One region of the Microbacterium endophyticum genome, then DNA from elsewhere that is predicted to be linked to it. Evidence: predicted binding sites of a transcription regulator. Region 1 holds the regulator's gene; each other region holds the start of a gene.

Region 1 (10,503 bases):
CCGTTGAACGTCTGATCACAGTCATCGCCACACGCGCACCGTTCGGAACCTGATGCTCGAAACGCTTATTCTCCCAGTGAGCCTGCCAACGGCGGCTTCATCTGTCACGCTCCGCCGTGCGGAGCTTGACGACGTCGAGTACGTCATGACTTTGCTCACCGACGACCCGATCAGCGCGGCGCGCGGCGATGCGGCTGACATCCCCGATGTCGCAATATACGCGGATGCATTGCACCGAATCACGAACAACCCGAGCAACGAGTTGCTCGTCTGCGCCGATAGTGACGGCCGTGTCGTGGGCACCATGCAACTGACCCTCATCCCCGGGATGGCGCGTCGAGGATCAACCCGCCTCCTCGTCGAGGCGGTTCGCGTTGCCCGAAAAACCAGGTCGGGTGGAATCGGAAGCGCGATGATTCAGTGGGTGACGTCGACCGCTGCGCCTTCGCTCGGATCGTCCTTGGTGCAACTCACATCCGACGTAGCGAGAACAGATGCACACAGGTTCTACACGCGTCTCGGGTTCGAAGACTCACACGTCGGGTTCAAATACGTCGTATAGGTCGCGATGTCTTCATCGACACTGCCTCGCCAAAAAATAAAGGGCCCGCCGACGGCGAGCCCTTTATCAAATGATGGAGCTTAGAGAGCAGCAACCTGCTTAGCGATAGCCGACTTGCGGTTCGCCGCCTGGTTCTCGTGAATGACGCCCTTGCTCACGGCCTTGTCGAGCTTCTTGGACGCTGTGACGAGAGCCTTCTCAGCTGCGGCCTTGTCGCCAGCAGCGATAGCCTCGCGGGTGCGACGCACCTCGGTGCGAAGGCCGCTCTTCACGGCCTTGTTGCGCTCGTTCGCCTTGTCGTTGGTCTTGTTGCGCTTGATCTGCGACTTAATGTTCGCCACGTGTCAGAGTTCTTTCGTTGCAGTGAATGGATGGAGTGCCAAGCGACATGAGAGGGATGTGCTCAACGTTCGTGAGGGTTAAACCCACACGCAAGTCAAAACGAGAGTCTATCAGGTCTGCTCGAGAGTGGTGAGTGCGACGTCGAGAACTGCATTAAAGACTCGTGGTCGCATCGCCGTCACGAGATGTGTCGTGCGGGGAACAATGATCAGTTCGGGATCCTGGGCGATGTCGACGAAGAGGTTTTCGTTGAGCCGCAGCTGATCCCACTGTCCGTTCACGAACCACAGTGGCACGCGGATTCTCTCAAGCGCAGCAAGTAGGTCTAGGACCGAAAGGCTGCGGAGCGCGACGTCCTGTGCATCGTATGCGTAGCCACCGGCGCCAAAATCAGTGCGCGTCTCGGGCGGGAGGGTGGCATCGAGCACGCGGTCCGTGAGCCACTGCCCGCGTCCGGGCAGTGCATTGAAGCTCCGTGCCAGCAATCGGTATGCAACGAGTCCTGCACCGCGCGGAATGGCCGTGCACGATGCGGCAATGAATCCGGCCACGGGCGGCGCGGGCTCTGAACCTACGTAAGAGGTGGAGAGAATCCCACCCATCGAATGGGCGACAAGAAGTACCGGGCCCGACACGACAGCGGTTCGCACAGCTTCATCGATCGTCTCTAACGCACCCTCAAGGGTGAAGGATTCATCGCGTCGTGTGCCGTGTCCAGGCAGATCGACGGCTATCGCTGGGTTACCCCGTCGCTCCAAATGTTCCATCTGGCTACGCCACATCGTTGCCGATGTACGGATGCCGTGGACCAAAACCACTTGCACGGTCATTTCAGCAGCCTAACCGGCGTGTTGGCCGTTGCCAGAAGCATTCGGTCGCGCCCGCGTAGAATCAACTGGATATGTCACCCCGTGCCCTCACACCACTCGAGCCGAGTGCGACGCCGCCTGAGTCCATCCGCAATTTTTGCATCATTGCGCACATCGACCACGGCAAGTCGACACTCGCTGACCGTATGCTGCAGATAACCGGCGTGGTTGCCGACCGCGATATGCGTGCCCAATACCTCGACCGCATGGATATCGAGCGAGAACGCGGCATCACCATCAAGAGCCAGGCTGTCCGCATGCCGTGGGCCGACAAAGCCGGCACCGTGGCACTCAACATGATCGACACGCCGGGTCACGTCGACTTCACCTACGAGGTGAGCCGCTCTCTCGCCGCGTGCGAGGGCGCGATTCTTCTCGTCGACGCCGCGCAGGGGATCGAGGCCCAGACTCTCGCGAACCTCTACCTGGCGCTCGAAAACGATCTCACGATCATTCCGGTGCTGAACAAGATCGATCTTCCCGCCGCAGACCCAGACAAGTTCGCTGCTGAACTCGCCAATCTCATCGGCGGAAGTCCTGACGACGTTCTTCGTGTCAGCGGAAAAACTGGTCAAGGTGTGGAAGAACTACTCGATCGCATCGTCGCCGAGATCCCAGCACCTAAAGGCGATGCGACAGCGCCAGCGCGCGCGATGATCTTCGACTCGGTCTACGACGCGTATCGCGGAGTTGTCACGTACGTGCGCATGATCGATGGCCACCTGCATCCGCGTGAGCGTATTCAGATGATGTCGACGCGAGCCACGCACGAGCTTCTCGAAATCGGGGTTTCAAGCCCTGAACCGAAGCCCAGTACCGGCCTCGGCGTGGGTGAGGTGGGCTATCTCATCACCGGCGTGAAAGATGTGCGCCAGTCGAAAGTCGGCGACACGGTCACGACGGCACGTACGCCGGCGACACAGGCGCTTCCGGGCTATACCGACCCGAAGCCAATGGTCTACTCGGGTCTCTATCCGATTGACGGCAGTGACTACCCAGACCTTCGCGAAGCACTCGACAAGCTCAAGCTCTCGGATGCTGCTCTCGTGTACGAACCGGAGACGTCCGTCGCGCTCGGGTTCGGGTTCCGCTGCGGGTTCCTCGGTCTTTTGCACCTCGAGATCGTGACCGAGCGTCTCTCACGCGAATTCGGTTTGGATCTCATCACGACAGCGCCCAGCGTCATCTACGAAGTGACAACGGATGCCGGTGCTCACATCACAGTCACGAACCCGAGTGAGTACCCAGACGGCAAAATCGCCTCGGTGACTGAACCGATGGTGAAAGCAGCAATTCTCCTGCCCAAGGATTTCGTCGGCACAGTGATGGAGCTTTGCCAGACGCGCCGCGGAACTCTCCTGGGTATGGAATACCTCTCTGAGGAACGGGTCGAGCTTCGGTACAACATGCCGCTGGGCGAGATCGTTTTCGACTTCTTCGATCAGTTGAAGTCAAAGACGCAGGGTTACGCGAGCTTGGACTACGAACCGAGTGGAGACCAGGCATCCGATCTCGTGAAGGTCGACATCCTGTTGCAGGGCGACAAAGTCGACGCATTCAGCTCGATCGTTCATCGTGATAAGGCGTATGCCTACGGCGTTCTGATGACCGAGCGCCTTAAGAAGCTGATTCCGCGACAGCAATTCGAAGTGCCGATTCAAGCTGCGATTGGCGCGCGAATAATTGCTCGCGAGTCGATTCGCGCCATGAGAAAAGACGTCCTGGCCAAGTGCTACGGCGGCGATATCTCGCGTAAGCGGAAGCTCCTCGAGAAGCAAAAAGAAGGCAAGAAGCGCATGAAGATGGTGGGACGCGTCGAGGTTCCACAGGATGCATTCATCGCGGCACTTTCAGGTGACGTCGAGAGTAAAGACGCAAAGTAGCGGGATACCAGCAGGATGAGTGGCGTGCAAACGCCTAGGGTGGAGATCATGCGCCGAGGGACGTTCCGAGACGAAACCGTCGACTATGCGGCGGTGGGTGCAACGCAAGCGCCCGACCTGATGCAGTATCCGCCGGAGCGGAGTGTTCCTGCTGAGCAGACGATAAAGCTCGGTAGCGGTGAAGAGCGTTTTCGTTCCGCTGGCGATGCCTTGCTGGCATGGCGGTCGTTGCGCGATGCCGGCCTCACCGTCAGCGATGTTCGCCCCGCCGCAGGGCCGATGTATTCGGGAGTGAGCTTCGACGAGGACGGAAATCCGCTGGAGCCGTCACGCCTTGAGGCTGAGCAGAGGTTCGACGAAGACGGCACACCGTTCGTGGGAGCCGGAACCACCATTCACGTGCACGGTAGTGCCGGAAATCTCAATGCTGATGGCGAGCTCCGCGTGATTTACGCGATTGAAGAGACGCGACGGGTGGGGTTTGCGCTCGGTACGGTCGGCGGTTCCGTCGTGAGCGGCGAAGAGTCATTCATCGTGGATTGGCTACCTAATGACGAAGTATGGTTCACCGTGCGTGCTTTCGATGCGCCGGTTTCCCCCTGGTACAAACTTTTCGGCGCACTCGTGAAGCGCCGTCGGCGTGAGCTTTTCGCTCGTTATCTGAGGGCTATTTCACCGATGTACACGACCCCCGCCTGATGGGAGCAGCGCTTCCCCTCGGCGAGGCAGCCCCCGCAGACGGTCGCATGCCCGAGGGGGTCCGGGTAGATCCGGATGTTGACTTCGGCGTTTATCTTCATGTGCCGTTTTGCAGTGTCCGCTGCGGCTACTGCGACTTCAACACCTACACATCTGATGAGCTGCGCGGCGCACGGAGGGACCAGTACGCGGACACGCTTATTGACGAGATCGAGTTGTCGCGCGGGGTGCTCGAAGCCGCCGGGGGCCTGCGTGCAGCCCAGACGGTATTTTTTGGCGGGGGAACTCCGACGCTTCTGCCCCCGGAAGACTTGGCCCGCATGTTGGATGCTGTTCGCACCACTTTCGGAATAGCACCCGGAGCTGAAGTGACAGTCGAAGCAAACCCCGACACCGTCACGGAGAGCGTGGCGGCCAGTCTTGCTGATGCGGGCGTCACCCGAGTGTCGATTGGGATGCAGTCATCGGTACCGCACGTGCTTGCTGCCCTTGATCGCACGCACTCGCCAGCGAACATCGGTACGGCGGTCTCAGCGGTAAAAGCGCAGGGTCTCGATGTCAGCCTGGATCTCATCTACGGCGCACCGGGTGAGTCGCTCGACGACTGGCGTCAGTCGCTCGACACCGCGCTGTCGCATGAGCCGGATCATCTCTCGGCGTACGCGTTGATTATCGAAGATGGCACGAAGCTCGCGCGTCAGATTCGGCGCGGTGAGCGGGTGGCACCCGATGATGACGTTCAAGCCGACATGTACGAGCTGGCTGACGAGGTTCTCGGATCGGCCGGCTACAGCTGGTATGAAGTGTCGAACTGGGCACGCAGTGAATCTCAGCGCTCACGCCATAACCTCGCCTATTGGCGGGGCACTGATTGGTGGGGTTTCGGTCCGGGCGCGCACAGCCACCTCGATGGTCTCCGCTGGTGGAACGTGAAGCATCCGGCCGCGTACGCAGCGCGGCTTGCAGAAGGCGCATCGCCCGCAGCGGGCCGCGAAAGACCGGATGCTGACGCTCGCTACCTGGAGCGGGTTCTCTTGCAGTCACGCATTCGAGAGGGCCTCCCCATCACCGACCTCACCCCATCAGGTCGCCGTGGAGTCGCCGCCCTCATCGCCGATCAGCTGATCGAGGCGGATACTGCCATCCGGGGCCGAATTGTGCTTACGCGCCGAGGAAGACTTCTCGCCGATGCGGTCGTTCGGACGTTAACGGAGTAGGTGCCTGGCTCCTCGGCTAGAATTGGCACTCTCGATCGAAGAGTGCCAAGAGGGAGGCGACGCGTGGTTAGTGAACGAGGGCTTCAGGTGCTGCGCGCGATCGTTCAGGATTACGTCGAAACACACGAACCTGTCGGCAGCAAGGCGATCGTCGATCGCCACGCGTTTGGTGTTTCCGCCGCGACCATTCGGAACGATATGGCGCTTCTCGAAGATGAAGAACTCATCACCGCCCCGCACACGTCATCGGGGCGGATCCCCACAGACAAGGGCTACCGCGTCTTCGTTGATCATCTTGCAGAACTTCGCCCGCTTTCATCCGCCCAGCGCTCGGCAATTTCATCTTTCCTCGAAGGGCCAAACGACCTGGACGACGTGCTCGCTCGAACCGTCCGCGCTCTCACACAGGTGACCGGGCAGGTCGCACTCGTGCAATATCCGTCATTTGCGCGAGCTAATGTCACCCACGTCGAACTCGTTGCGCTTGGGCTGGGGAAGATGTTGGTGATCTTGGTCACGGACACCGGGCGGGTCTCTCAGCGGATCGCTTTTGTGCCTGAGGAACTTGACGACACGGATGTTGCGCAACTTCGCGCGCAAGCGTCGGTTGTTGTGACGGGGTTTTCCGTGCGTGAAGGTGTTCGCCGTGTCGAAGAGATCGTGGCCGCTGAACAGTCCACATCGACGCGGCTCGACAACGCGCTGCGTCCGATTTTGCGCGTCGTCGGCGAAGAGCTCGATGAGTTCCGTCAAGATCGCCTCGTGCTCGCGGGCGCGGCAAACCTTGCCCGGCGTGAGTCCGACTTCCGAGGTAGCATCTCGCCGCTGCTCGAAGCCATCGAAGAGCAGGTGACTCTCCTGCGGCTCATGACAGAGATGGTGGCAGATGGCAACGGACTCGCTGCGAGCATCGGTCGTGAAAACGAGCCCTTCGGTTTGCCTGAGGCATCCGTCTTGGCGAGTACGTACGACACCACGGGATCGCAGTCCCGCATCGGACTGTTAGGTCCGATGCGCATGGACTACTCCACCAATCTCGCGGCCGTGCGTGCCGTCGCCCACTACCTCAGTCAACTGCTTGACGAAGATGAGCAACACTGATCCACAGCTTTGATGACCAACACCGAAGTACAACATTCATAACGACGTTCGATACAGAACGATCCCGCACATCGTGCGGGCAGGAAGGCGAAAGTGGCTGACCACTACGAAGTGCTCGGGGTATCGCGAGAAGCGACGTCCGACGAGATCAAGAAGGCATACCGACGACTGGCTCGCCAGCTTCACCCGGATGTGAACCCCGGCGAAGATGCGTCCGAAAAATTCAAACTCGTAACTCACGCGTACGACGTTCTGAGCGACCCTGAACAGCGCCGGCGCTACGACATGGGCGGCGATTCATCGCCCTTCGGCGGCGGTGGGGGCAACGCGAACTTCGGTGGGTTCGGCGACATCTTTGAGACGTTCTTCGGCGGCGGAGGCCAGACGCGAGGAGCCCGTGCCCGTTCGCGCGCGGAACGCGGCCAAGACGCACTCGTTCGGCTCGACCTCGAACTCGGCGATGTTGTTTTCGGCGTGCACCGCGATCTTGAAGTCGACACGGCAGTCCTTTGCCAAACGTGTGAGGGATCCTGCTGCCAGCCGGGCACATCTCCCGTCACGTGTGACATCTGTCACGGCAGTGGACATGTGCAGCGCACAGTGCGCAGCCTTCTCGGCAACGTCGTGACAAACCAGCCGTGCGCGACATGCCAGGGTTACGGCACGACAATTCCTTACCCCTGCGCGACCTGTCAGGGTCAGGGGCGTGTGCGCGAGCGCCGCACCGTTTCGCTCGACATCCCAGCCGGGGTCGAAAACGGACTTCGACTACAGCTTCCGGGCTCGGGTGAAGTCGGTCCCGCTGGCGGCCCGAACGGTGACCTGTACATCGAGGTCAGTGTCGCGCCTCACGAGACATTTAGTCGTGAGGGCGACGATCTGCTCGCCACGATCGAGGTCTCGATGCCGGATGCGATCCTCGGCACGACCACCAAAATTGATTCGCTGGACGGCTCCGTTGAGCTTGACTTGCGGGCAGGGGTGCAAAGCGGCGACGTTCTCACGATCAAGGGACGCGGCATCACGCCGCTTCGCGGATCTCAACGAGGTGACCTTCGAGTTGGGGTGCAGGTCGTGACCCCAACTCGCCTCGACAGCAAAGAGCGCCAAATGATCGCCGAGTTTGCCGCTCGTACCAAGGCTCCGGCGCCTCGCCTCGCCGAGTTCCACCAGGGGCTGTTTTCTAAACTGCGCGATAGGTTCCGGAGCTAGTAGTCGTGGCACTCCAGTTTTTTCACGACACGCCATTGGGCCCCGAGCTCGGGGACGGGAGCGAGATCACGCTCACAGGTGCTGAAGCGCATCACGCTGCGACCGTGCGGCGAGTTCGAGTGGGCGAGCAAGTCACTGTCTCAGACGGTCTCGGCGTCGTGATCGAGGCTGTTGCAACGTTCGTGTCGCCCAAAGAAGTCGGCCTTCGTGTTTTCGCCCGCAAAGATGTGGCTCCCTCCACACCTCGGCTTGTGCTCGTACAGGCGCTAGCAAAAGGCGGCCGTGATGAACTCGCGGTGCAAACAGCAACCGAATTTGGCGTCGACGAAGTCATCCCGTGGCAATCGTCTCGCAGCATCTCCCGTTGGGAAGGAGCTAAAGCCGAGAAGAGTCGACTGCGCTGGGAAGCGATAGTGCGGGAAGCCAGTAAACAAGCCCATCGGGCGTGGATACCGCGTGTACACGGTGTCGTTGACACCCCAGCGCTGGTCGCGATGCCAGAAGACACGCTGATGCTGCTCCTTGATCCGACGGCATCGGAGAGCCTGTCTTATGTCAAGCTGTTCGACATCAACAGACGCGGGCACAAGATCGCGCTTATCGTCGGCCCAGAGGGTGGATTCACAGAGAGCGAGATCGAAACGCTCGTGGCCGCGGGGGCCGAGAGGGTGCGGCTCGGGGAAAATGTGCTGCGCACATCGAGCGCAGGCCCAGCGGCGCTCGCGGTGCTCAACGTTCGCCTCTCGCGATGGTGACGTGTTGGACGATGCGCGGAAGCATCTCGCGAGCTCAGCGCAGGGTGTCTCGGTAGGATGGTCGCATGAGCGAACCTTCGATCTTCACGCGAATTTTCAGGGGAGAAATTCCCGCGGAGATCGTGGGGGAGACCGCTAACGTCTTTGCGATTCGCGACATTGCTCCGCAGGCACCTGTCCATCTCTTGGTGATACCCAAAACCCAAGAGTTTCGTGATGTCGTGGAACTTGCCGCTGCGGCCCCGGCGTTGATGGCCGAAATGGTCGACCTTGCTCGGTCACTCGCTATGGAGCACTCAGACGGCGACTTCCGTTTAGTTTTCAACACTGGCGAAGGCGCGGGCCAGACGGTATTCCACGTGCACGCTCATGTTCTTGCCGGATCTCTCAATGAAAAGAGCCTTGGTGGCTGATAGTTCTGATTCCTCGACCGTCGAACGCATCCTCGTCGACGGCATCGCGATGGTGAAGTTGTTGGGTCCCGGTGATCGTCTGCTGCGCGTGCTTGAGCGCGAGCATCCGGGTGTGGATCTCCATGTCCGCGGCAATGAGATCACGCTGACGGGCGCGCCCGAAGTCGTTGCGGGGGCGAAGGAGCTCGTGGACGAGCTGATCACGATGACGCGCTCCGGCCATGACCTTGCACCGGCGGATGTGACGACGTCTCAGAGAATCCTCGACAAGGACGGAGCTATGCGCCCGTCTGAGGTGCTCGGTGAAGTGATTCTGAGCTCTCGCGGCAAGATTGTGCGCCCGAAGACACTGGGTCAAAAAGACTATGTCGATGCGATCGAAGAAAACACGATTGTGTTCGGCATCGGTCCAGCCGGTACCGGTAAGACCTACCTTGCGATGGCCAAGGCCGTCCAGGCGCTCCAGCGCAAAGAGGTGAGCCGCATTATCCTTACGCGGCCCGCTGTTGAGGCAGGCGAACGCTTGGGGTTTCTGCCCGGCAGCTTGACAGACAAGATCGACCCGTACCTGCGTCCGCTCTACGATGCGCTCAACGAGATGATGGATCCAGAGCTCGTCCCAAAGCTCATGGCCGCGGGAACTATCGAGGTGGCACCGCTCGCGTACATGCGAGGCCGCACACTCAACGATTCCTTCGTCGTCCTCGACGAAGCGCAGAACACGACTCCTGAGCAGATGAAGATGTTTCTGACTCGGCTGGGCTTCGGCACGCGAATGGTCGTCACGGGCGATATCACGCAGGTTGATCTTCCCCAGGGGTCGTCCGGGCTCCGACTTGTCACGCGTGTGCTGAGAGATATCGACGACATCCACTTCGCGATGCTCACTAGCGCTGACGTAGTGCGTCACTCACTCGTCGGGCGCATAGTCGACGCCTACACCGAATACGACGAACGTGCGGTCGCCGCCCGTCGTGAACGCGACGAAGCGGCAGAGTTCGCCAGCCGTGTAGATCGTCGATCGCCGCGAGCCGGTGCGACACGAGACAGACTTCCGAAGCGAGGACGTTCATGACTATTGAAATCAACAACGAGTCCGGCTTCGAAGTCGACGAGTCAGTCTTTTTGCGTCTGATGGAAAGCAATCTCGCTCAGCTCCATGTCAGTCCCGATGCAGACGTTGCGATTCTGCTTGTCGATGAGGGTGCCATGGAGGCTCTTCACGTCCAATGGATGGATGAGCCCGGCCCAACGGACGTGCTCAGCTTCCCGATGGACGAACTGCGCCCGGGTACCGAGGAGCAGCCGACTGCTCCCGGGCTCCTCGGGGACATTGTCCTCTGCCCTCAAGTCGCCCAGACACAGGCACAGGCAGCGAAACCTCCGCAGTCCACACAGGACGAACTCGTGATGCTGACAACACACGGACTTCTGCACCTACTGGGCTTCG
Region 2 (10,503 bases), 930 kb from region 1:
CCCCACGGTGATCACGACGGTGTCGTCGTCGGGGGCAGAGATGTCGGTGATGGCCGAGAAGCGCCAGGCGTTGGCGAGTTGTTCATCGATGATGCGGTTGTACGAGTAGACGACGTCGGCGCTGGTGAAGTCCGATCCGTCGTGAAATGTCACGCCGTCGCGCAGGTCGAAGGTCCAGGTGAGTTGGTCATCGCTCACTTCCCAGCTCTCGGCGAGCGCGGGCTGCATTTCGAGGTTCTCGTCGGGCTCGACGAGCGTGTCGAAGACATTCTCGAGTACTTCGAACGAAAAGTACGAGCTTGTACGCTGCGGGTCGAGCTGGTCGGGTTCGCCGCCGATCGCGGCGATGAGCGTCGAGCCGTCTGACGACGAGCCGTTGATGTCGACGCTTTCGCCGGCCGAGCACCCGGCAAGAGCGAGCATCGTTGCCGCTCCGGCGGCGATGCTCCAGGTGATGCGCTTGTTCATGATGAGCCAATCGGGTCTGTGATCACAGGTTCAGTATGTCGCAACCATCATTTTGCTGATGATTCGATCAGTATGTGCAACTATTGACGCACCTGACAAGTCACCGGCGAAGATGAAACACGATCGTCACATTCGCCACCGGCATCCGTCGAGAGGATATTCGTGACATTCACCGTGCTCGCTCGCGATCGAGTCCATGGACTCATCGGGGCCGCAACGGCCAGCAAATCCTTGGCCGTGGGCAACGCGGTCATTGCGCTGCGCCCGGGCGTAGGTGCCGTCGCGAGCCAGGCCTGGACCAACGCCGCACTGCGCGGGCAGATGCTCGATGCGATGGCCGCGGGCGATTCGGCCAGCGAGGCGGTTGCGCGCGTGCACGAATGGGATGCCTCCCCCGAGTTTCGCCAGGTGGCCGCCCTCGACTGGACATCGGTGCCCGCCGCCGCCACTGGCGATGCCACGACCGCGTGGGCCGGGCACGCCGCCGTTGGCGACGTTGTTGTCGTCGGCAATCTCTTGGCCTCGGCCACAGTTCTCGGCGCGATGTCGGCCGAGATGGCCCGCCCCTGGCCCGCTGACGGTGGCGAAGATGATGCGGCGGCATTTGCACGGCGTCTCGTGCGTGCGCTGGTCGCCGCCGATGCGGCCGGTGGCGATGTACGCGGCCGGCAGAGCGCTGCGGTGCTCGTTGCACGCCAGGCCGATGCGGGGCCGATCAGCATTGATTTACGAGTCGACGACCACGCCGACCCCATGACAGAGCTTGATCGTCTGGTCTCGCTTCGCGCCACTGACCTGATGGAGCGTGTCAGCGCTCGAACGGAGTGACGGCGCCGAGTACGACAGTCTCGCTGTCGTGGCCATTGGCCCACCAGTGCGAGGTAGAGCAGCTGTAGCTCACGGTATCGCCGGCGTGCAGTTCGACGCGTTGGTCGCCGTGCACGACGATGAGCACGCCCAATTCCACCGTCACGCATTCAGTGCCGATGTGGCGAAAGGGTTGTTCTTCGTTCGAGAATCCGGCGGGCAGCGTCGATTTGATGAGCTGCAGCATCGATTCGCCGCGCGGAGTAAGTAGTTCACGCACCACGCGCTGGGCGGCTGGGGTGTCGGGTGGCACGGGCAGCAGGTGACGGCGGGCCGCGGGTACCACGGCGAGGTCGGCGGCGGGTTCGTCGAGCAGTTGGCTTGCGGGCACACCGAGTGCACCGGCTAGTCGCTGCAGCGATTGCAGCGACGGATTGCCGAGGCCTCGTTCGAGTTGGCTGATGAGGCCGAAGCTCACACCGGCACGTTTCGAGAGGGCGTCAACCGAGAGTTCGAGGCGCTTCCGGGCCGCACGAACAGCGGCCCCGAGGGCTTCAACCGCCCGGCCGTCCTCGCTCTCGTCACGTTCAGACACGTGCTTCACCCTATCGGCGCGTCAGTATGGTGGAGGTTCACCCACCCCATCAGAGGCGCACTAGTGAGCACGATTCATACCGGCAGCAGAATTTCACTGCGCCCGTCTCTTCGCGCGCAGAGCTGGTCTTTCATGATCGGTTCGGCGTTTTTCGCGTTCGGTTCGGCACCGTTTTTCGCCGCATGGATGCCGTCGGCACTTGCCAATTCGTCGTACTTTGTCGGCGCGATCTTTTTCACGGTTGCGGCCGGCATGCAGCTTCTTCTCACCGGCTCGCCTAACCGTGCGGCGCAAGATGAGCAGCCCACAGCCGCCGGCATCGTTGTGCGCGCGATGTGGTTGTCGGCCGCGGTGCAGCTCATCGGCACAGTGTTGTTCAACGCCAGCACGGGCGCTGCCCTCCAAGCTTCAACGGTCACCGCCGAACGCGACTACGTGTGGGCTCCGGATGCCGCGGGCTCGCTGGCCTTCCTTCTCAGCAGCCTGCTGGCCCTGGTGCCGCTTGTGCGCGAGCGCGAGCTGTGGGCGCCGCGTGACACCGCATGGTGGAGCACTCTCCTCAACCTGGGCGGGTCGGTGGCCTTCGGCGTCTCGGCTGTCGCTGCGATCGTCACGTCAACGGGCGGCGTGCGAAACGCCACGCTTGCGGGCAACTCAACTTTTATCGGCGCACTCTGCTTCTTCATCGCCGCCGCCGTGCTCCTGCCGTCGGCGCGCAAGAGGCGTGCCGGCTGAGCTAACCCCGCGCGTGCACGACCGCGCCACGCGCGAAGACCATACGGATGTCGTCTGCCCGCGACCGCAACACAATCCCCGTTGCCGCGTCGACCCCGGGCCGCCACCACGGGCCCGAAGTGTCGACGAGCACGAGGTCGGCGTCTTTGCCGACTTCGATCGAGCCGATGCTGTCGTCGAGCCCGAGCACGCGTGCACCTTCGACGGTGGCGACGGCCAAGGCATCCGCTGCCGTGAGGCGTGATGAGCCACTACCCGCCGACCGGTCGAACGCGAGCGCGTGCCGCATCTCGCCGACCATGTCGGTCGTCGTGTTGAGCGACGCGTTGTCGAGCCCGAAGCCGACAGTCACGCCCGAGGCGCGCAGCTCCCCCAGGGCACTGTGTGACCCGCCGCCGAACATCGTCGATGCAGCGCAGTGCGCAGCTCCGACTCCCCCCGCGGCGAGCGCATCACGCTCAGCCGAGTCAGTAAACGTCAGGTGCGCACCCACCGTGCGCCCCGCATAAACCCCAAGCCGTTCGAGGCGCGCGATCGCCCGCTCGCCATCGACGCCGGCATCTCCCGGCTCCGAAGCGCACAGGTGCGTCGTGAAACCCTGGCCCACGTTCGCCGCGATGGCAGCGAGCCCGCGCAACAGCTCGTCACTTGCCATTTCGGGCAGTTCGGCGCTCGTCCACACCGGAACCCGAGAGCTCGACAGCGACGTAGCCCACCGGGCGAACTCGAGCACGTCGGCTGTTGCGCCATAGAGCCGCTCGGCAGCAAACCCCACCCGCAACGACTCCGCAGCCGCAGCAAGGGCAGGACCCCAGGCGGAGGGCACGGCATCCGACACCATCGGAGCCACGATCCACCGCAACCCGCTCTGTTCGGCGACCGCGAGTGTGGTCTCGAGCGCCGCGCGCGAACGCGCAGACCCGGCATCTCCCACACCCCAGCAGTCGAGCACCGTCGTGATTCCGGCCCGCCGCAGGTCGCCCGCGGCGAGGGTCGCAGCTGTTCCCACATCGTCGTTCGACAGCCCGAGCACGCTCTCGTAGTACACACGAAACAGCCAGTCGAAGAACTCCCGGGCTTCGCCTGCCTCACCGCGCGCGAGGGTATCCGCTGTGTGCTGGTGCACGCTCACAAACCCCGGATGCACGATCCCCCCACCGGCCGAGACCCACTGTTCCGCGTGTACACCATCGGGCACAGGCCCCGCAGCAACCGCAGCGATGAGCCCGTCCGAAATCCCGATCCACCCCGACACGACGTCGCGCGCGGGGTTCATGGTTACGACCGTCGCGTCAGCAATAACGGTGTCGAAAACCCTACGGATGCCCAGCTCGTCGCTCATTCACCGCACGCTACGCGCTCCCCGTTTCGCCACGGTTACCGCAGAAGTAGCTAGCCCAGGTGGTGCGCCCGCTGAAGAGCGCTCCGAGCAAACCGGCTTTTACGCGCTTAAGCGATCACGCTCGAAATAGCGCGCGTGGGTGCGGTGCACAGTTTCGATCGAGTCGCTGTTGAGAGACACGATTTCCCAGCCATCATCCGCTCGGTTCTGTTCCAGCTGAAGGCGGTAGCGCAGTGCTTCGCGGTGACCATCCGGCCCGGCAAAACTGTGAACGTGACGTTCGCCACTCAAACGGTTGTACTCGATAACAAATCCGGCCACGACTTCAGACTCCTTCCGAGCCTCGTTGTCCTTCACGAAATGTCTTGCGCAACATCTCCAGCCCATTCTGGAGTTCTTGCTCATTTCTCAAATTTCGTGCCTTCAACGTTTCTACTCTACGGGCTACGTCACGGTACTGTGCGCGGGTTCTCACGATGATGGGCGTTTCTTCTAAGTTCAACTCAAGCAGGGAAATTTCGTTCCGGTCTTTTTCGATTTGAGAAATGCGCAGCTCCGAGACGGCTCGCAAAGAGCGCACGATTTTCTTTTCAATTGGGTCTGCGGGAAGTGCGTCGTACCGAATCTGTCGACCGTAGAGGTCGGCGGCCACCTCGTACATGTTCGCCCAGTCACCCTGGAGGTGTGTGCGTACCTGTACTTCTACCCGCGCTTCGAGCTTCAGCCAGATGTGAACCGCTCGATACCCGCTGTGTGGCGTGGCGCGCATGTCTCGTACGCAGTCATCGAGCTTGTGTTCGAAACGACCCGTGATCGCGTTTACTACCGCGTCTTGTTCGTCAAGAGTCATTTCCGCTTCAAAGCGAACGCCAGCAACGTCCTGCACACTTGGCAACGGGGTGTCGGTGTCTCTATTGAGCTTCTGACGAAGCGTGTCGAGGGTCTTAGGTCGCGAAGTGACTTCAAAGGGTCGCTCACCAAGGATTGGGGTCCAGTCCAGCGTCGAGACTACGAATTGAACGTGCTCAGCCAGATCGTTGTACCAAAGCATGACGGCACCATACGAGGGGAGTCCCTGCTCCGGCGTCGTGCCGTCGCGAATGTGTCGACTCAGCCGTTTCAGCTGATTCTTTGACCACGGCAGCGGCTCCATGACCGAAGCGTACCGAAGACAGCCCTTCGCATTAGTTCGCCGGAAACCCGATCAGCCTATTCACGTTCTGAAGTCCGCGTTCGTCGTCGCTCATTCACCGCACGCTACGCGCTCCCCGTTTCACCGCGGTTACCGCAGCGCCCTGCACGCCGTGCCGCAAAAAGGCGTGGGGTGAAGCCCGACGAACGGACTCCACCCCACGCGGGATGAGCACTGGGTTAACTTGCGATGGTTTTCTGCTTCTCAGCCCCGGCGTTCTGCGAGTGCACAGCGATCTTTCGCGGCTTTGCTTTCTCGCTCACCGGAATGATCACGCTGAGCACCCCGTTGTCATACGACGCTGAGATGCCGGCGGTGTCGACGCCCTCGCCGATGCTGAACTGACGCAGGTAGCTGCCAGCGGGTCGCTCCTGCGCAAGCCACTTGGCGCCGTCGGCCGAACCGACCGTCCGCTGCGCGCGGATGGTGAGCAGCTGACCGTCAACGTCAACGTCGACCGAGCCCGGGTCGACGCCTGGCAGATCCGCGTTCAGCACATAGTGATCCTGGTCTCGGTAGAGATCCACGGGCATCACTCGGGGCCCCGAACGTGCCTGAAGCAGGCCAGACGCGAGGCGGTCCAGCTCGCTGAAAGGATCAAAAGACATAGCCATGATGAATCAATCTCCTTCCGAATCGAAGACTTGAGTGCTCATCACTCAAGTACGAATAATTTAGCACTCTCACCATTAGAGTGCTAAGTGCCAAAAGCTCAAAATTTCCTGAGTTTTACGCCGGAATTCCGGGCTACCGCACCCCATACAAAACATGGTCATCGAGGTACTGCCACACGGTACCTACCTGCGCAAAGCCGGCACTCCGCAGCGTCTCCAGGTGAAAGCCCAGCGTCACTTTCAGTGGCGGTTCGTGGAGTTCACTCCCCCACACGGCATCGCGCGCGGCAAGCTCCGTGCCGTACGCACCCGATGCCGCCACGGCATCCCACCATTCGTCCCACGTGTCGACACCCGCGCCAAACGTGTCGCGCTGCATATCGGCGTCGTCGCTCAGCGCGAAGGCGCGCATGGCCGGCTCGCTCACGGCGTCGTAGCTCAGGTGGTCGCCGTTCAGCACGATTCCGCCCGGTCGCGCGAGACCCGAAAGCGCGAAGTACACGCGCACCAGCGCATCGGGGCTCAGCCAGTGCAGTGCCGTCGAGCTCACAACAGCATCGAACTCACCCGCAACAATCGCCGGATGCCTCACCCACACATCCGAGTCGAGGTCGATCTGTGCCACCTCAACGCGGGCGTCTCCAGCCCATGCGTCGCGCGCGAGCGCCAACAGGGCGGGGTCTTTGTCTGCGATCACCACATGTGCCGTCGGCACGTGTTCGAGCACCGCTGCCCCGAGAGACCCGGCCCCGCCCGCAAGATCCAACACGCGCGGCTCGGCCACCCCGGCGCACACGTGGGCCACAGTGCGCCCGATCGTGTCAAAGCGCTCAGCGCGCCGACGAATGTATCCGGTCTGTTGCGCATCCCAGCGCGCGATCACCTCGCGGGCAACCAAAGCCCGATCAACCGTTGTGTTCTCACTCATCAAAGTTCCTTCTTTCCCATAAATTCATCAACAACATCAGCCGGCAACCGAAACGTCAGCGACCGCACACCGCCCTCGCCCTGTGTCGTCACCACCTCGACGCCATAGACCTCATCGAGCACCGCGGGCACGAGCACCTCGTCGGCGCTGCCCGCCGCCGCCACTCGCCCCTCGTTGAGCACAACCACGTGGTCGCACACGTGGGCTGCCAGGTCGAGATCGTGCAGCACGATCACCACCGTGGGCGCGATGTCTCGCAGCATTGCGGCGAGCTCGAGGCGGTGGCGCACATCGAGGTGGTTGGTGGGCTCATCCAGCAGCACGATCTCAGCGTTTTGTGCGATCGCGCGGGCGATAGACACGCGCTGGCGTTCTCCGCCAGACAGGGTTCCGAGCGCCGACTGCGCACGGTCGCCGAGCCCGACGGCATCGAGTGCCTGCGCCACGTCGAGGTCGAACGAAGCGCCACCCCGGCCGCGTGCGATCCCGGCGAGCGCCACTTCGTCGGCCACTCGCAGGGCGGGGTCGCCGCCTACGTTCTGGCCGACAAACGCCACCCGTTGTGCGATCGAGCGCCGGGGCACTCGCCGCAGGTCACGGCCGTCCAGCAGCACCCGGCCAGCGCTCACGGGCACCGCCCCAAGCATGGCGCGCAGCAGCGTCGACTTGCCGCTGCCGTTCGGCCCCACGATTCCGGTCACGGTGCCGGGGCAGACGGCGAGGTCGATACCGCTCAGCACCTCGCGGCGACCGAACCGTACCGCCACGCCGCCTGCCGTGATCACGACAGGTCGGCTAGCGCGTCAGCGAGCACTGCGGGCCCGCGAGTCGACAGGATGCTGGGCGGGTCTGTGTAGGGAAACGCCAGCACGATCACGCGATCGTTCTTCACTGCCGAGAGCGAGTCGACGCCGGGAGAGGAGAGAAAGGCATCCTTCGTCTCGTTGGGGTCGGCAGCCGAGGAGAGCAGCACGATCGTTTCGGGGTCTCGCGAGATGACGTCTTCGATGTTCACGTCGAAGACGCGCTCGTCTTGGTCGGCGTAGACGTTCTCAAGGCCCGCCGCAGCGAACACCGGGGTCACCATGCTGGGCCCACCGTAGGGCGAGAGAACTGTGCCACCCGATGAGACGTAGAGCGCAGCCGCGGTACCGACCGATGTCGACGGCACCGATGCGAGGTCGGCTTTCGCCCCGGCGATCACGTCGGCCGCCTGGTCCTGCTCTCCCAGCAGCTCGCCGCAGGTGGTGATCTCGTTCCACACGCGGTCGAACGTGGCAGTTTCGAGCAGCTCCGGCGGCGGGTCGGAGCAGTACGCGGTCGGTGTGTACAGCGCGATGCCGGCGGCCGCCAGTGCATCACGATCGACGGCGTTTTCGGGTGCGATCACGAGGTCTGGGTCTGCACCGATGATGGCTTCTTGCGACACGACCGAACCGCCGGTGGCGTTCTTCTCGGTCGAGAGCACGTCGAGGTTCGCCAGCGCCGTGTAGGTGGTGTCGTCGTAGAGGCCTTCTTGCGGTGTTGAAGTGACAGCGACCACGCGATCAATCGCATCGAGCGCTTCGATGTCGGCGAGCGCGTCATTGTTTACGAGCACGATGCGTTTCGCGGGCCCATCGAGCGTCACCTGCGATCCGCAGTTGTCGAGAGTGATGGCAGCAGAAGCCGACGAAGAGCCAGAGGCATCAGCCGCTGTGGAGCAACCGGCGAGCATAAGCACGGCGCCGGTCGCGAGGGCCAGAGCGGCCCAGGGGCGGGCAGGGGTCATCATGTGGTGTTTCCTTTCAGGTGAAACAGGGTGAAAAAAGTTCAGTCGCCCGCGCGGCCCGAGCGGCGCAGCAGAAACAGCAAGAAGGGCGCGCCGATCACGCCGGTCACAACGCCCACGGGAATCTCTTGCGGAGAGAGCGCTGTTCGCGCCACGCTGTCGGCAAGTACGAGCAGCCCGGCACCGAGGGCGGCGCTCGCGGGCAGCACGAGTCGGCCGCGACCACCGACGATCGCGCGGGCGAGGTGCGGCACGACAAGGCCGATAAAGCCGACCCCGCCCACTCCCGCAACAACGACACCCACCAGAGCGGATGCCGCAGCCATCAACCCGAACCGCCACTTCTCCGGGTCGAGCCCGGCTGCGAGCGCCGAGTCGTCACCCGAGGCGAGGGCGTCGATGCGCGGGCCGAGGCTGGTGAAAAAGATCGCTGCCGCAGCGACGGTCACGAAGGCCGCGATCAGCACGGTGGGCTGCACCGTCGCAATAGACCCGAGCAGCCAGAAGAGCACCGACCGCGCGGCCTCGGGCGAATCCGACCAGAACAGCAAAAAGCTCGTGGCCGCATTTAGCGCGTAGCCCACGGCGAGCCCCGCCAGCACGAGCCGAAACGGGCCTCGAGTGCGGGCGGTTCCGGCGATCAACACCACAAGCGCTGTCGCAGCAACAGCGCCGACGAGCGCTGCTCCCGAGAGCAACAGCCCACTGGCCCCGCCGATCACGAGCGCGACAAGCGCAACGCCCGTCGAAGCGCCCGCGTTCACGCCCATCAGATACGGGTCGGCAAGGTCGTTGCGTACGAGTGACTGCAGCACGGCACCCGCCATCGCGAGCCCCGCACCAGCGACGACTGCCATCGCCACGCGCGGTGCACGAGTGCCCCATACGATCTGCTGCGCAATGTCGTCGACGTCCGCTGGCAGCGGCACCCCAAAGAGGTGGTGAGCCAGCACGTTCACGACCGTGGCCGGGTCGATCGCGACCGGGCCAATCCCCATCGCAACTAGCGCAATGACCAGAGCGGATGCCACCAGAACACCGATCCGCAATACATTCCGCCGCCGATCACGCCGCAACTGGTGTGCCACCGCTCGGGGATCAGCAAGAACGATGGCCATGCGTTAATGATAACCATTCTCATAAGGCTCACGAAACCAACCACCCTTTACGAGCCCATATCGCTGTTATAGGTTTCAGTAGAACGTTTCTCGACAGAGGCATGGGGCATCACGTCGTGAGAAGACTTTGTACCAACGCCGTTCGGCGCGCTATGCGTGCGCACAGGCGCTAATCGTGAAGAGGCCTTCTATGGAACGCGTACTCTGGTGGCATGTCGTCCAGAGAGGACTCCAAGCAGCGTCTACTGAAGGCAGCTTCGCGCCTTCTCGAGTTCGACGTCGAGAGCGTGTCGGTGCGGGCAATTTGCGCCGAGGCCGACGTGCAACTCCCCACGCTGTATCACTTCTTCGAGAGCAAGCGGGGCCTCATCGAGGCCATCGCAATCGACGGCTTTCGCACACTTTCCGCGGCACTCACAACCGCGATCGCATCGAACGGCCCCAAGTCGTCCGACAGGATGAGGGCCGCGTTTCGCACGCAGATCGAGTTCGCATCGACGCACGCACCGTTGTTTTGCCTCATGTACGGGCGAGCACACTCCGGTGGGGTGCGTCAGGCTTATCTCGACGCCACGATTCCCGTCACCGATCTCTTCGAGGCCGCGGCCGCAGCCGGCGAGCTCTCCGTCTCGGCCCTCGATGGTGCGACGCGGCTGCACGCCGCAGCGGTGGGTGGCGCGTTGTACATGATTCGGGCCGATGCACCCAATTCACAACAGGCCGAAGCCGTCTGCGAAGCGGTGTTGGCGTCGATTCTGCGGGCGCGTTCGCAGCCAATTCAACCGAGCGATCAAGTCCCGGAGCACGCCGGCGCACTGCTTTCAGCCATTCATACATCGCCCGAGGCACTAGAGCCCGAAGAGCGGGCACTTTTTCTCAAGTGGCTCGCGCGACTCGCGCAGTCGAGCTAGCCTCAGCTCGGTTCACCCCCAA
Region 3 (10,503 bases), 860 kb from region 1:
TCGCCTTCAGCTCTTCGATCGTGCGGGCGCCGACGTAAAACATCGACTGGCGCAGGCCGCCAACCAACTGGTACGCGACGGCACCGACCGGTCCGCGGTAAGCGACCTGACCCTCGATGCCCTCGGGAATGAGCTTGTCGTCGGTGGGGACGTCGGCCTGGAAGTAGCGGTCCTTGGAGTACGACGTCTTTTTGCCGCGCGTCTGGAGAGCGCCAAGCGAACCCATGCCGCGGTACTGCTTGAACTGCTTACCACCCTGGAACACGATCTCCCCCGGTGACTCGTCTGTTCCAGCAAGCAACGACCCGAGCATGACAGCGTCGGCACCGGCGACGAGGGCCTTGGCGATGTCGCCCGAATACTGCAGGCCGCCGTCGGCGATGATCGGGATTCCTGCCTCACGCGCGGCGAGGGATGCCTCATACACGGCAGTCACCTGGGGCACACCGACGCCCGCAACGACGCGAGTCGTGCAGATAGAGCCGGGGCCCACGCCAACCTTGACAGCATCCACACCCGCATCGATGAGCGCTTGAGCACCCTCACGGGTGGCGACGTTTCCACCGATGACATCGATGTGATCGAAAGACTCGTCAGCCTTGATACGGCACACGATATCGATGACACCGGCAGACTGACCGTTGGCAGTGTCAACGACGAGCACGTCGACTCCCGCGTCTCGCAGCGCTTCAGCGCGCTGCCACGCGTCACCGAAGAAACCAATAGCAGCACCGACACGCAGGCGCCCCACGTCGTCTTTTGTCGCGAGCGGGTACTTTTCGCTCTTGTCGAAGTCTTTGATCGTGATGAGGCCTGCAAGCTTGCCGTCATCGTCGAGGAGCGGGAGCTTCTCGACGCGGTGTTTGGCGAATGTGGCGATGACGTCGTTGGCTCCGATGCCGACTTTTCCTGTCACGAGACCTTCGCTCGTCATGACGTCTTTCACGAGAGTCGACTGACGTTCGAAGCCCGACACGAAGCGCATATCGCGATTGGTCACGATGCCCAGAAGGTGCCCCTCATCATCGACGACGGGAAGGCCTGAGATGCGGTATGTCGCGCAGAGGTCGTTAACCTCTTCGATCGTCGCGTCCGGTGTTGTCGTGATGGGGTCGGAGATCATGCCCGACTCGCTGCGCTTCACCCGGTCAACCATGGCTGCCTGATCGGCAATGGAGAGGTTCCGGTGAATGATGCCCAACCCGCCCTCGCGAGCAATAGCGATTGCCATCCTCGCCTCGGTGACGGTGTCCATCGCGCTCGAAATCAGAGGGGTTGCCACAGTGATGCGGCGCGTCACCCGCGAAGAGGTGTCAGCCTCACTGGGAATGACGTCAGTGTGGCCCGGCAACAACAGCACGTCGTCATAGGTCAGCCCGACGAAACCGAAGGGGTCGTGGTGCTCCATAATTCTCCTTCTGCCAGCGCGCTGACGTTTTTGACGGCAACGAGGGTCCGCCGCAAAAAAACCGACGTGCTAATTCTAAGCGCCTGCGACGCGTGTTAATTCCCGAGTTAGCCGCGTCTTTTCGGGGTACCCGGCCGGTCTTTTAGAACTCAGTCCAATATCGATTCCACAATCGGTGGCAGCGGTTCCACGACGGAAACACCGCGGACACATTACGCTCATACTGTTTTCGTCAAAGTCGACGAAAACCGTCGCTAAACGGTGGCCGAGCCACCTGGAGGATCAGTGAGGCCCACGACAACCGCGCATCGCCTTTGGCGACGCCCAGTTATGACAGCGCTCTTTGGCGTCGTCGCCGCGATATTGCTTGCACTCCTCGCGCTCCCATCGACCGCGATGGCAGCAGAAGATGACCCGTATCGCATCAGCGGCAACGTTCAACTCGACGGCGAGCCTCTTGAAGGCGTCGCTCTTACCATCGACGGCCCAGGGGGTGCGCAAGAAGTCGAGACCGATGAAAACGGTCAATGGTCGGTCCAGGTTCCGGATCGGGGCGAGACGTACTCTGTCGTCCTCGATGAGGACACCCTGCCTGAGGGCATAGCTGTTGTCGACGACACGGACGCTCCCAACGAAAAAGAGGTCGAGATGGGAGCCGGCGGTCGTGTGACCGTCAACTTCTTCATCGGTGAGGGCGAGCGAAACGTGACGAGCTTCACGGACCAGCTTGTTCAGCGCATCGTGCAAGGGCTGAGTTTCGGCCTCATGCTCGGCCTCGCTGCCGTCGGTCTGACGCTCGTCTACGGCACGACCGGGATCTCGAACTTCGCGCAGGGCGAGATGGTGACTTTTGGAGCGATCGCTGGCCTCTTCTTGGTTGGGCCGGCAAGCCTTGCCCTTCCATGGTGGTTGGGTTACCCACTTGCCATTGTGCTGAGTGCGATTCTCGGGCTGATTCTCGACGTCATAATTTGGCGCCCGCTACGAAGAAGGCGAGTCGGCGTCGTCCAGCTCATGATCGTGAGCATTGGTTTGTCGCTTGCGCTGCGTTATATCTTCCAGTTCTTCATCGGTGGTGGGACTCTGCAGTTGCCATATTCGTCGGCACCCAAGATCGCCCTCTTCGGCGTCGTTCAAATGAGCGTGATCGATATGGTCTCGATCGGGATCTCGATTGTTGTCATCGGCGCCTTCGGCGTGTGGCTTACCCGGTCTCGTCTCGGCAAGGCGACGCGCGCCATCTCTGACAACCCCTCGCTCGCGGCGGCATCCGGTATCGATGTCGACTTCGTCGTACGAGTGGTCTGGATCGTCTCGGGTGCTCTCGCCGGCCTCGCCGGGATTCTGTACGCGTACTACCGACCGGGTATCAAATGGGACATGGGTGCACAGCTCTTGCTGCTGATGTTCGCCGCGGTGATTCTCGGTGGCCTCGGAACCGCGATGGGAGCGCTCGTCGGAGCCATCATCGTCGGACTCCTCGTTGAGGTATCGAGTCTTTGGATACCTGCTGACCTCAAATATGCAAGCGCCCTGTTCGTGCTCATCGTCATCCTGCTGTTCAGACCACAGGGCATCCTCGGCCGTCGCGAGAGAATAGGTTAGGCGAAACTCATGGACTGGCTTCAAATCCTCTCGAATACCGGCTCCTCGATTCTGAGCCCGGCAACAATCGCCTACGCGCTCGCAGCCCTCGGCCTGGCCGTGCACTTCGGCTACGCCGGCCTCATCAACATGGGTATCGCCGGCTTCATGGCGATGGGTGCCTATGGCTACGCCATTTCGATCCTGTCGTTCAACTTTCCGTGGTGGCTGGCAGCTCTCGTCGGACTCGGAGCTGCGGCCATCTTCGCCCTGATCCTCGGTATTCCCACGCTCCGACTGCGCGGGGACTATCTGGCTATCGTGACTATTGCTGCCGCAGAAGTTGTGCGCTTGTTGTTCCTCACGACAGCTTTCGATGATGTCACCGGATCGGCAGACGGGCTCAGCGGGTATCACTCGAGCTTTCGGGCGATGAATCCGATTCCCGATGGCACGTACGGCTTCGGCCCCTGGACCTATAACGAAAACCAGTGGTGGGTGCGAATCGTCGGCCTCCTGACGCTCGCTATCGCAGCCCTCGTGGTCTGGATGCTGATGCGGAGCCCCTGGGGTCGAGCGATGAAGGGCATTCGTGAAGACGAGGATGCGGTTCGCTCACTCGGCAAGAACGTGTACGCGTACAAGATGCAGTCGCTCGTGCTCGGTGGTGTGATCGCTGCCGCGGGTGGAATCATCTACGCAATGCCTTCGGCCGTGAGCCCCGGTGTCTACGTGACATCGCTGACGTTCTTCGTGTGGACAGCTCTTCTACTCGGAGGCGCCGCAACAGTGTTCGGCCCGCTACTCGGTTCGCTGATCTTCTGGGTACTGCAGACGTTCCTCTCGAACGTGCTTCCCGCGATGGTGGCGGCCGGCATCCTGCCGTTCATGTCACAGATTCAGGCGAGCACCTTGCGCTTCATCCTGGTAGGCGTTGCCTTGATGTTGCTCGTGATCTTCATGCCGCAGGGCATCCTCGGCAACAAGAAGGAGCTGACCTTTGTCAAGTGAAGATGTGTCAAGTGAAGATGTGTCAAGTGAAAAAGTGCCGACGACCACCGGCCTGATTGCACGTCCGAAAACGACCGGGCTGCACGTCGGCGATGCGGTGCCGGGGGTGGCGAAAACCGATCCGATCATCATCGCTGACGGCGTTGTTCGCTCGTTCGGCGGCGTGACCGCCGTCGACGTCGATCATCTCGAAATCCCCCGCGGCGCCATCACCGCCCTGATCGGACCGAACGGTGCGGGTAAAACTACGCTGTTCAACCTGCTCACGGGTTTCGACAAGCCGAACGCCGGTAAGTGGAGCTTCGATGGCAAGCCGCTCGGAAACGTGGCGGCATTCAAGGTTGCACGGATGGGCCTGGTCCGCACTTTCCAGCTCACGAAAGCGTTGGGGCTCCTTACGGTCCTCGACAACATGAAGCTCGGCGCCACGGGCCAAAAGGGTGAGAAGTTCTGGGCCAGCATGGTTCCATGGATCTGGCGCAAGCAAGATCAAGCCATCGAAGAACGCGCAATGGTTCTGCTCGCCAAGTTCAAGCTCGACACGAAAGCTCAGGACTACGCGGCCAGTCTCTCGGGTGGGCAGCGAAAGCTCCTCGAGATGGCACGCTCGCTCATGACCCAGCCAGAACTCGTGATGCTCGACGAGCCGATGGCCGGCGTCAACCCGGCACTCACCGAGTCGCTCCTCGATCACATCCTCGATTTGAAAGAAGAGGGCATGACAGTGCTCTTCGTCGAGCACGACATGCACATGGTGCGCCATATTGCTGACTGGGTCGTCGTCATGGCAGAGGGCCGGATCGTTGCCGAGGGTGACCCAGTTTCGGTGATGAAGAACCCAGCCGTTGTCGATGCGTACCTCGGCGCTCACCAAGAGGTGGACCTCGGAGTACTCACCGGACGCGTCACAGAAGCAGAAGCGAACGGCACCTCGGGCTTGCCAGGTAGCTCGGGTATCACGGCAGCCGCGATCGTGGCCGAGGGACAGGCCGAAGAGGAGAACAACAAGTGAGCACATCTACGGCCACCGCCACTCCTGTTGTACACGTCGACGACGTGCACGCCGGCTACTTACCCGGGGTCAACATCCTCAACGGTTGCTCTCTCACGGCATACCAGGGTGAGCTCATCGGCATCATCGGTCCGAACGGTGCCGGAAAGTCGACACTGCTGAAGGCAATATTCGGCCAGGTCAATGTTCGCTCGGGTGTCGTCACGCTGGGGGGCGATGACATCACGGGACTACCGGCAAACAAGCTCGTTGGGCGTGGAGTCGGTTTCATTCCCCAGACCAACAACGTCTTTCCTACCCTCACGATCGAGGAAAACCTGCAGATGGGGCTCTATCAGAATCCCTCGGCGTACAAGGAACGACTTGAGTTCGTGACGGGCATCTTCGCAGAACTCGGCAAGCGCTTGAAACAGCGTGCGGGTTCACTGTCTGGTGGTGAGCGCCAGATGGTCGCCATGAGCCGGGCGCTCATGATGGATCCGAAGGTTCTGCTCCTCGATGAGCCCTCTGCGGGGCTTTCCCCGGTTCGTCAGGATGAAGCGTTCATCCGCGTTTCGGAGATCAACAAGGCTGGTGTGACCTGCATCATGGTCGAGCAGAATGCTCGCCGCTGCCTACAGATCTGCGACCGCGGCTATGTGCTCGATCAGGGACGCGACGCGTACACCGGTACCGGCCGTGAGCTCCTCAACGACTCGAAGGTCACCGAGCTCTACCTCGGCTCGCTCGGCGCATAAGCCCGCCAGAAGCTTAAGCTCCGCCACACGGTCATCATCGTGTGGCGGAGCTTTTTGCTGCGTCCTACAGCGCACAGCACAGCGGCCCCGGTCCGAAGACCGGGGCCGCTGCTCTCGTGCGTGAGGGGCTTAGCCCTCGTATGCCGAGTAGTTGTTGTCGTAGCCGAACTGGTAGATACCCACCGAAGCTTCGGTCGGGTCTCCCACATCGTCGAACGTGATCGGGCCGGAGACACCGTCGTAGTCGGCTGTTCCGCCGCCCAAGATGATGTCGGCGCAGTCGGAGTACGTGGTGCACTTCTCACCGTCGCCGCTGCCACCTGAAACCTCGATGAGCTTCTCAGCGATAGCGTCACTGTCGGTAGAACCAGCAGCGAGGCTAGCAAGAGCGAGCAGGATGACCGAGTCGAACGACTCGGCAGCGTAGCTGTACTCTTCCAGCGGGTCTTCGCCCTCCGACGCAACGAACTCGTCGAGCGCGCCAGTGAAGTCACCGATCGAGTCGATCGACAGGCCGGGAAGCGTGCCCTTGGCGCCGGTCAACGAGCCCTCGGGGAACTCATCACCGAAGTTCGACAGGTTGCCGTCGACGAAGTAGAGCTTGTCGGACGGGAACTGTCCGAAGAGGCTCGGAAGAATCGTGGTGACCTCTTCGAACGTGATCAGCGCGATCGCGTCAGGGTCGGCCGCGAGAACTTCGCTCACCTGGGCGTCGAACGTGGTGTCACCGGTGTTGTAGGTGGTCGATGCGACAACCTCGCCGCCAGCGGCCTCGAACGCGTCGGTCACGTACTTGGCGAGTCCGGTTCCGTACGAGTCGTTGAGGACGATCATGCCCAGAGTCTGGTTGCCATCTTCAGCGATCAGGTTTCCGAGAACCTCACCCTGCAGCACGTCCGAGGGCGCGGTGCGGAAGTAGAGGCCGTTGTCGTCGTAGGTCGTGAATGCGTCAGACGTGTTGGCGGGCGAGAACTGGATGACGCCAGCACCCGTCACCTGGTCGATGAACTGCAGCGAGACACCCGATGATGCAGCGCCGATGATGGCCGAGACGTCTTCGTTGAGAAGACGCGGGATCTCGGTCTCATATGCCTTGTTGTCGGTGTCACCCGAGTCACCGTAGACGACGTCCATCGAGAGACCAGTGTCGGCAGATACTTCGTTGACCTGCGATGCGGCGTAAGCAACACCGGCTTCTTCGGGCGGGCCGAGGAATGCGAGGTTACCGGTCTGCGGCAGCGCCGTTCCGATCTTGAGGGTCATCTCTTCGCCGGCTTCGGGGGCTGACGATGATCCGCCGTCACCGGTGCTTGAGCAGCCGGCGAGGAAGAGCGCGCTGATTCCGACCACAGCGATACCGCTGATGGCCTTGCTCGAACGCGAACGAGTAAAGACGTTCATAGTGCTCCTTGCTGTGTACATACAGGCGTCCGGCTCACAGAACCGGACTCGATGTCCTTCACAGTAACGAGCGGGAGCGCACCTCAGTGTTGCGGTGCGTTAACGATGTGAAACAACCAGGTCACAGACGCATAACAGCGCCTGTCAGATGCGTCTCGATTTAGGTGAGTTCTGTCACATCGCTCACAACCATCCGACGCCCGCGCCGCGCCGCGCGCACCGAGTCGATGGTCAGCACGATGAGCGCCACCCAGACGATACCGAAGCCGATCCAGCGCTCGAGCGGCATTGGCTCTCCCAGGAGCCACGCTCCGATCATGAACTGCATGATCGGAGCGATGAACTGCATGATGCCGAGCGTCGTCAGGGAGACTCGGCGAGCACCCGAGGCAAAGAGCAGCAACGGCACGGCGGTTGCGACACCGGCGAGGGCAAGCAGGATGCCGTGGCCGAGTCCCGCGCTCGCGATCGTGATTCCCGTGGTCGCTCCCACGACGATGAGTTGCACGATGGCAACAGGTGCGAGCCAAAACGACTCGAGGGTGAGGCCGCTGACAGCATCCACTGCGGGGCCGATCCGCTTTTTCACCAGGCTGTAGAAGCCGAACGAAAAGGCGAGGAGAAGCGCGATCCACGGGAAGGTTCCATACCCGACCATGATGACGATGACCGCGACGGCGGCGAGGCTGATCGCCACCCACTGCGTCACACGTAGACGTTCCCGCAGCACCAGCACTCCCAACAACACCGTCACGATCGGGTTGATGAAGTAGCCGAGGCTCGTTTCGATGACGTGACCGGTGAGCGTCGCCAGCAAAAAGACCTGCCAGTTGACATAGATCAAGGCGCCAGCCACCGCTGTCCACATCAGCAATCGCTTCTGAGCAATGATCGCTCTGAAGCGCTGCCATGAGCGTGTGACCGCGATGAGGAATGCGCAGAACACGAGCGACAGCAGGATGCGCCACGCCACGACCTCCCACGCACCGGTGGGCTTCAAGAGCAGAAAGTAGAGCGGAAGAAATCCCCACAAAAGATAGGCGAGGAAGGCATAGCTCGTTCCCACAAGGCGCGTGCGCGCAGCATCCGTGGGGTCTTCTGGGGCGTTCGACTGCGTCACTTACTCAGCCTAGATCTGCGCGCGACGGGCAGGAAGCCAAGGCGGCTCTGCGGACTGCCGATCATGCGCTCATTTCTGCCACCGCGCATCGCCGAAACGTGCGGCAGAAAAGCAAAAGGCCCGGAGCATCGCTCCGGGCCTTTTGCGGGGTGGTCGTCTTAGCGAACGACGACCGCCAGCACGTCGCGTGCCGAGAGCACCAAGTACTCGTCAGCGCCGAACTTCACTTCGGTGCCACCGTACTTGCTGTAGATCACGCGGTCGCCGACGGCTACGTCGAGCGGAACACGGTTGCCGTTGTCGTCGATGCGGCCGGGGCCGACAGCAACAACTTCACCCTCCTGGGGCTTTTCCTTGGCGGTATCGGGGATGACGAGACCACTCGCGGTGGTCTGCTCTGCCTCGACCTGCTTGATGACGATGCGGTCCTCGAGCGGCTTGATGGAAACCGACACGGTCTACCTCTTCTTTCTTGCGCTTCGTGAACGGAAGACTCGTTAGCACCCTCGGGCCGAGAGTGCTAAGAGCAAGTTTAGGGAAGTGCTGGCACTCACGCAACGCGAGTGCCAATTTCTCTCCCTCGCAATTGGCGCCACACGTAGGGTGGTGGCATGGAGATGGCAGAGCTCACCGCACTACTCACCCCGGAGGGGCTCCGGCTACTCGACGAGGTCGGTCCGCTCGAATCCACAGCGGATGTCGCGTCTGCCGTGTCACGGTTGCGTGCCGCGGGTAACTCCCCCGATCTTGTCTCCGCCGTTGTAGGTCAGGCACGCTTGCGAGTACGGGCACGCGCGAAATTCGGCGACTTTGCATCCGGCATGCTTTTCACACGTGCCGGCCTCGAACAGGCGACGCGACTATCCGTCGCCGCTCGGCACGCAGGCCGGTTTCGCGACGCGGGCCTCACGCGCATCGCAGATCTCGGTTGCGGCATCGGTGGTGACGCGCTTGGTTTCGCGGGCCTCGGGCTCGATGTCGAAGCGTGCGATGCCGATGAAGTCACAGCAGCTATCGCCGCGTACAACCTCGCGCCCTTCGGCGACGCAGTGAGCGTGCGGCACAGCATTGCCGAGGCATCCGATCTCTCCCAGGTGCGAGGAGCATGGCTCGACCCCGCTCGACGAACCGCCGGCCACACCGAGACACGGCGCGTGCGTCCCACCGACTACTCGCCGAATCTCGACTGGGTTTTTGGGCTGGCACGTACGATGCCGACGGGCATCAAGCTCGGACCAGGATTCGAACGCGACGCGATTCCGCCCGAGATCGAAGCGCAGTGGATCAGCGTGGATGGCGCGACGGTCGAGCTCGTGCTGTGGTCGGGCGCGCTCGCTCGACCCGGAATCTATCGCTCCGCTCTTGTTGTCCGAGGCGATGAAACCCACGAAATCACATCGGAGGCCGATGCCGATGACGTCGAGACGCGCGAACTCGGCGAGTTCGTGCATGAGCCCGAGGGCGCCGTCATTCGCGCCCGCCTCATCGGTGACGTGGCCCGTCGCCTGCAGGCCGGGATGATCTCTGACGGCATCGCCTACCTCACGTCGGATGCCGCACTCACGAGCCCCTTCGTCCGCTCTTTTCGCGTGCGCGAAGAACTTCCCTTCGACGTGAAGTCGCTCGCTAAGGCACTTCGCGCCCGCGACATCGGCACCCTGGAGATCAAAAAGCGCGGCGTCGACATCGACCCTGCAGTGCTTCGCACCAAGCTGAAGCTCTCGGGAGCGGCATCCGCAACTCTCATCGTGACCCGCGTTGGCGAACGCCGCCGCGCGTTGCTCGTTGACCGTGTCGACTGAGGTGGAGTCCGCTAGTTGATCACGCCGGCCTGTTGCGCGGAAGACACCAACCACAGCGCGCTGTAGGCGATAGAAAGTGCGGCCAACACAATGGACCACACTGCGACACGGCGACTTTCGAGCGGTCGCCGCAGCGCAATAATCGCCGTCACGATAGCGACGAATCCCAGGGGGAACGCCCAGCCGACAAAGAACGAGAACACGAGTCCGGCAACGGCGAAACCGAGTGCCCAGCCAGAAAATGCTCCCTGCACCGGTGGTGCGATCGGGGCCGCAACGGGCGGTTGCCACGGCACCGAGGGGTATTCGGTTTGCGTCGCTACGACGATGTCGAGAGGAGCCGTGAACTCGCGCTGATAGCCGCCGCGGTGCGCACCGGGCAGTGCTGGCGGAGCTGCCGGCAGCGGCGATGCCGGCGGCGACGCGGA

Evidence for each region. The regulator HrcA, encoded in region 1, represses chaperone genes, less so after heat shock. The targets are predictions, from matches to a motif close to TTNGCACTCGNNNNNNNCGAGTGCNAA.
Region 2: the regulator HrcA is predicted to act here: its motif matches at 5,814-5,840, upstream of G6N83_RS04035 (Hsp20/alpha crystallin family protein).
Region 3: the regulator HrcA is predicted to act here: its motif matches at 8,817-8,843, upstream of groES (co-chaperone GroES).

Annotation. Positions count from the first base shown of each region.
Region 1 is NZ_CP049255.1:2,844,767-2,855,269, forward strand. It holds gene holA (DNA polymerase III subunit delta) at 1-53, shown strand, start outside; gene G6N83_RS13400 (GNAT family N-acetyltransferase) at 53-562, shown strand; gene rpsT (30S ribosomal protein S20) at 643-903, opposite strand; gene G6N83_RS13410 (alpha/beta fold hydrolase) at 1,015-1,734, opposite strand; gene lepA (translation elongation factor 4) at 1,806-3,656, shown strand; gene G6N83_RS13420 (DUF1990 family protein) at 3,705-4,355, shown strand; gene hemW (radical SAM family heme chaperone HemW) at 4,355-5,572, shown strand; gene hrcA (heat-inducible transcriptional repressor HrcA) at 5,636-6,673, shown strand; gene dnaJ (molecular chaperone DnaJ) at 6,767-7,885, shown strand; gene G6N83_RS13440 (16S rRNA (uracil(1498)-N(3))-methyltransferase) at 7,891-8,640, shown strand; gene G6N83_RS13445 (HIT domain-containing protein) at 8,706-9,053, shown strand; gene G6N83_RS13450 (PhoH family protein) at 9,031-10,128, shown strand; gene ybeY (rRNA maturation RNase YbeY) at 10,125-10,503, shown strand, end outside.
Region 2 is NZ_CP049255.1:861,026-871,528, forward strand. It holds gene G6N83_RS04000 (ABC transporter substrate-binding protein) at 1-468, opposite strand, end outside; gene G6N83_RS04005 (DUF1028 domain-containing protein) at 631-1,296, shown strand; gene G6N83_RS04010 (helix-turn-helix domain-containing protein) at 1,277-1,870, opposite strand; gene G6N83_RS04015 (hypothetical protein) at 1,934-2,605, shown strand; gene G6N83_RS04020 (amidohydrolase family protein) at 2,607-3,947, opposite strand; gene G6N83_RS04025 (hypothetical protein) at 4,047-4,268, opposite strand; gene G6N83_RS04030 (nucleotidyltransferase family protein) at 4,273-5,100, opposite strand; gene G6N83_RS04035 (Hsp20/alpha crystallin family protein) at 5,319-5,753, opposite strand; gene G6N83_RS04040 (class I SAM-dependent methyltransferase) at 5,887-6,681, opposite strand; gene G6N83_RS04045 (ABC transporter ATP-binding protein) at 6,681-7,466, opposite strand; gene G6N83_RS04050 (ABC transporter substrate-binding protein) at 7,463-8,455, opposite strand; gene G6N83_RS04055 (FecCD family ABC transporter permease) at 8,494-9,570, opposite strand; gene G6N83_RS04060 (TetR/AcrR family transcriptional regulator) at 9,783-10,481, shown strand.
Region 3 is NZ_CP049255.1:787,407-797,909, forward strand. It holds gene guaB (IMP dehydrogenase) at 1-1,408, opposite strand, end outside; gene G6N83_RS03690 (branched-chain amino acid ABC transporter permease) at 1,739-3,013, shown strand; gene G6N83_RS03695 (branched-chain amino acid ABC transporter permease) at 3,023-4,003, shown strand; gene G6N83_RS03700 (ABC transporter ATP-binding protein) at 4,038-5,015, shown strand; gene G6N83_RS03705 (ABC transporter ATP-binding protein) at 5,012-5,752, shown strand; gene G6N83_RS03710 (ABC transporter substrate-binding protein) at 5,882-7,153, opposite strand; gene rarD (EamA family transporter RarD) at 7,314-8,273, opposite strand; gene groES (co-chaperone GroES) at 8,432-8,728, opposite strand; gene G6N83_RS03725 (class I SAM-dependent methyltransferase) at 8,885-10,075, shown strand; gene G6N83_RS03730 (hypothetical protein) at 10,087-10,503, opposite strand, start outside.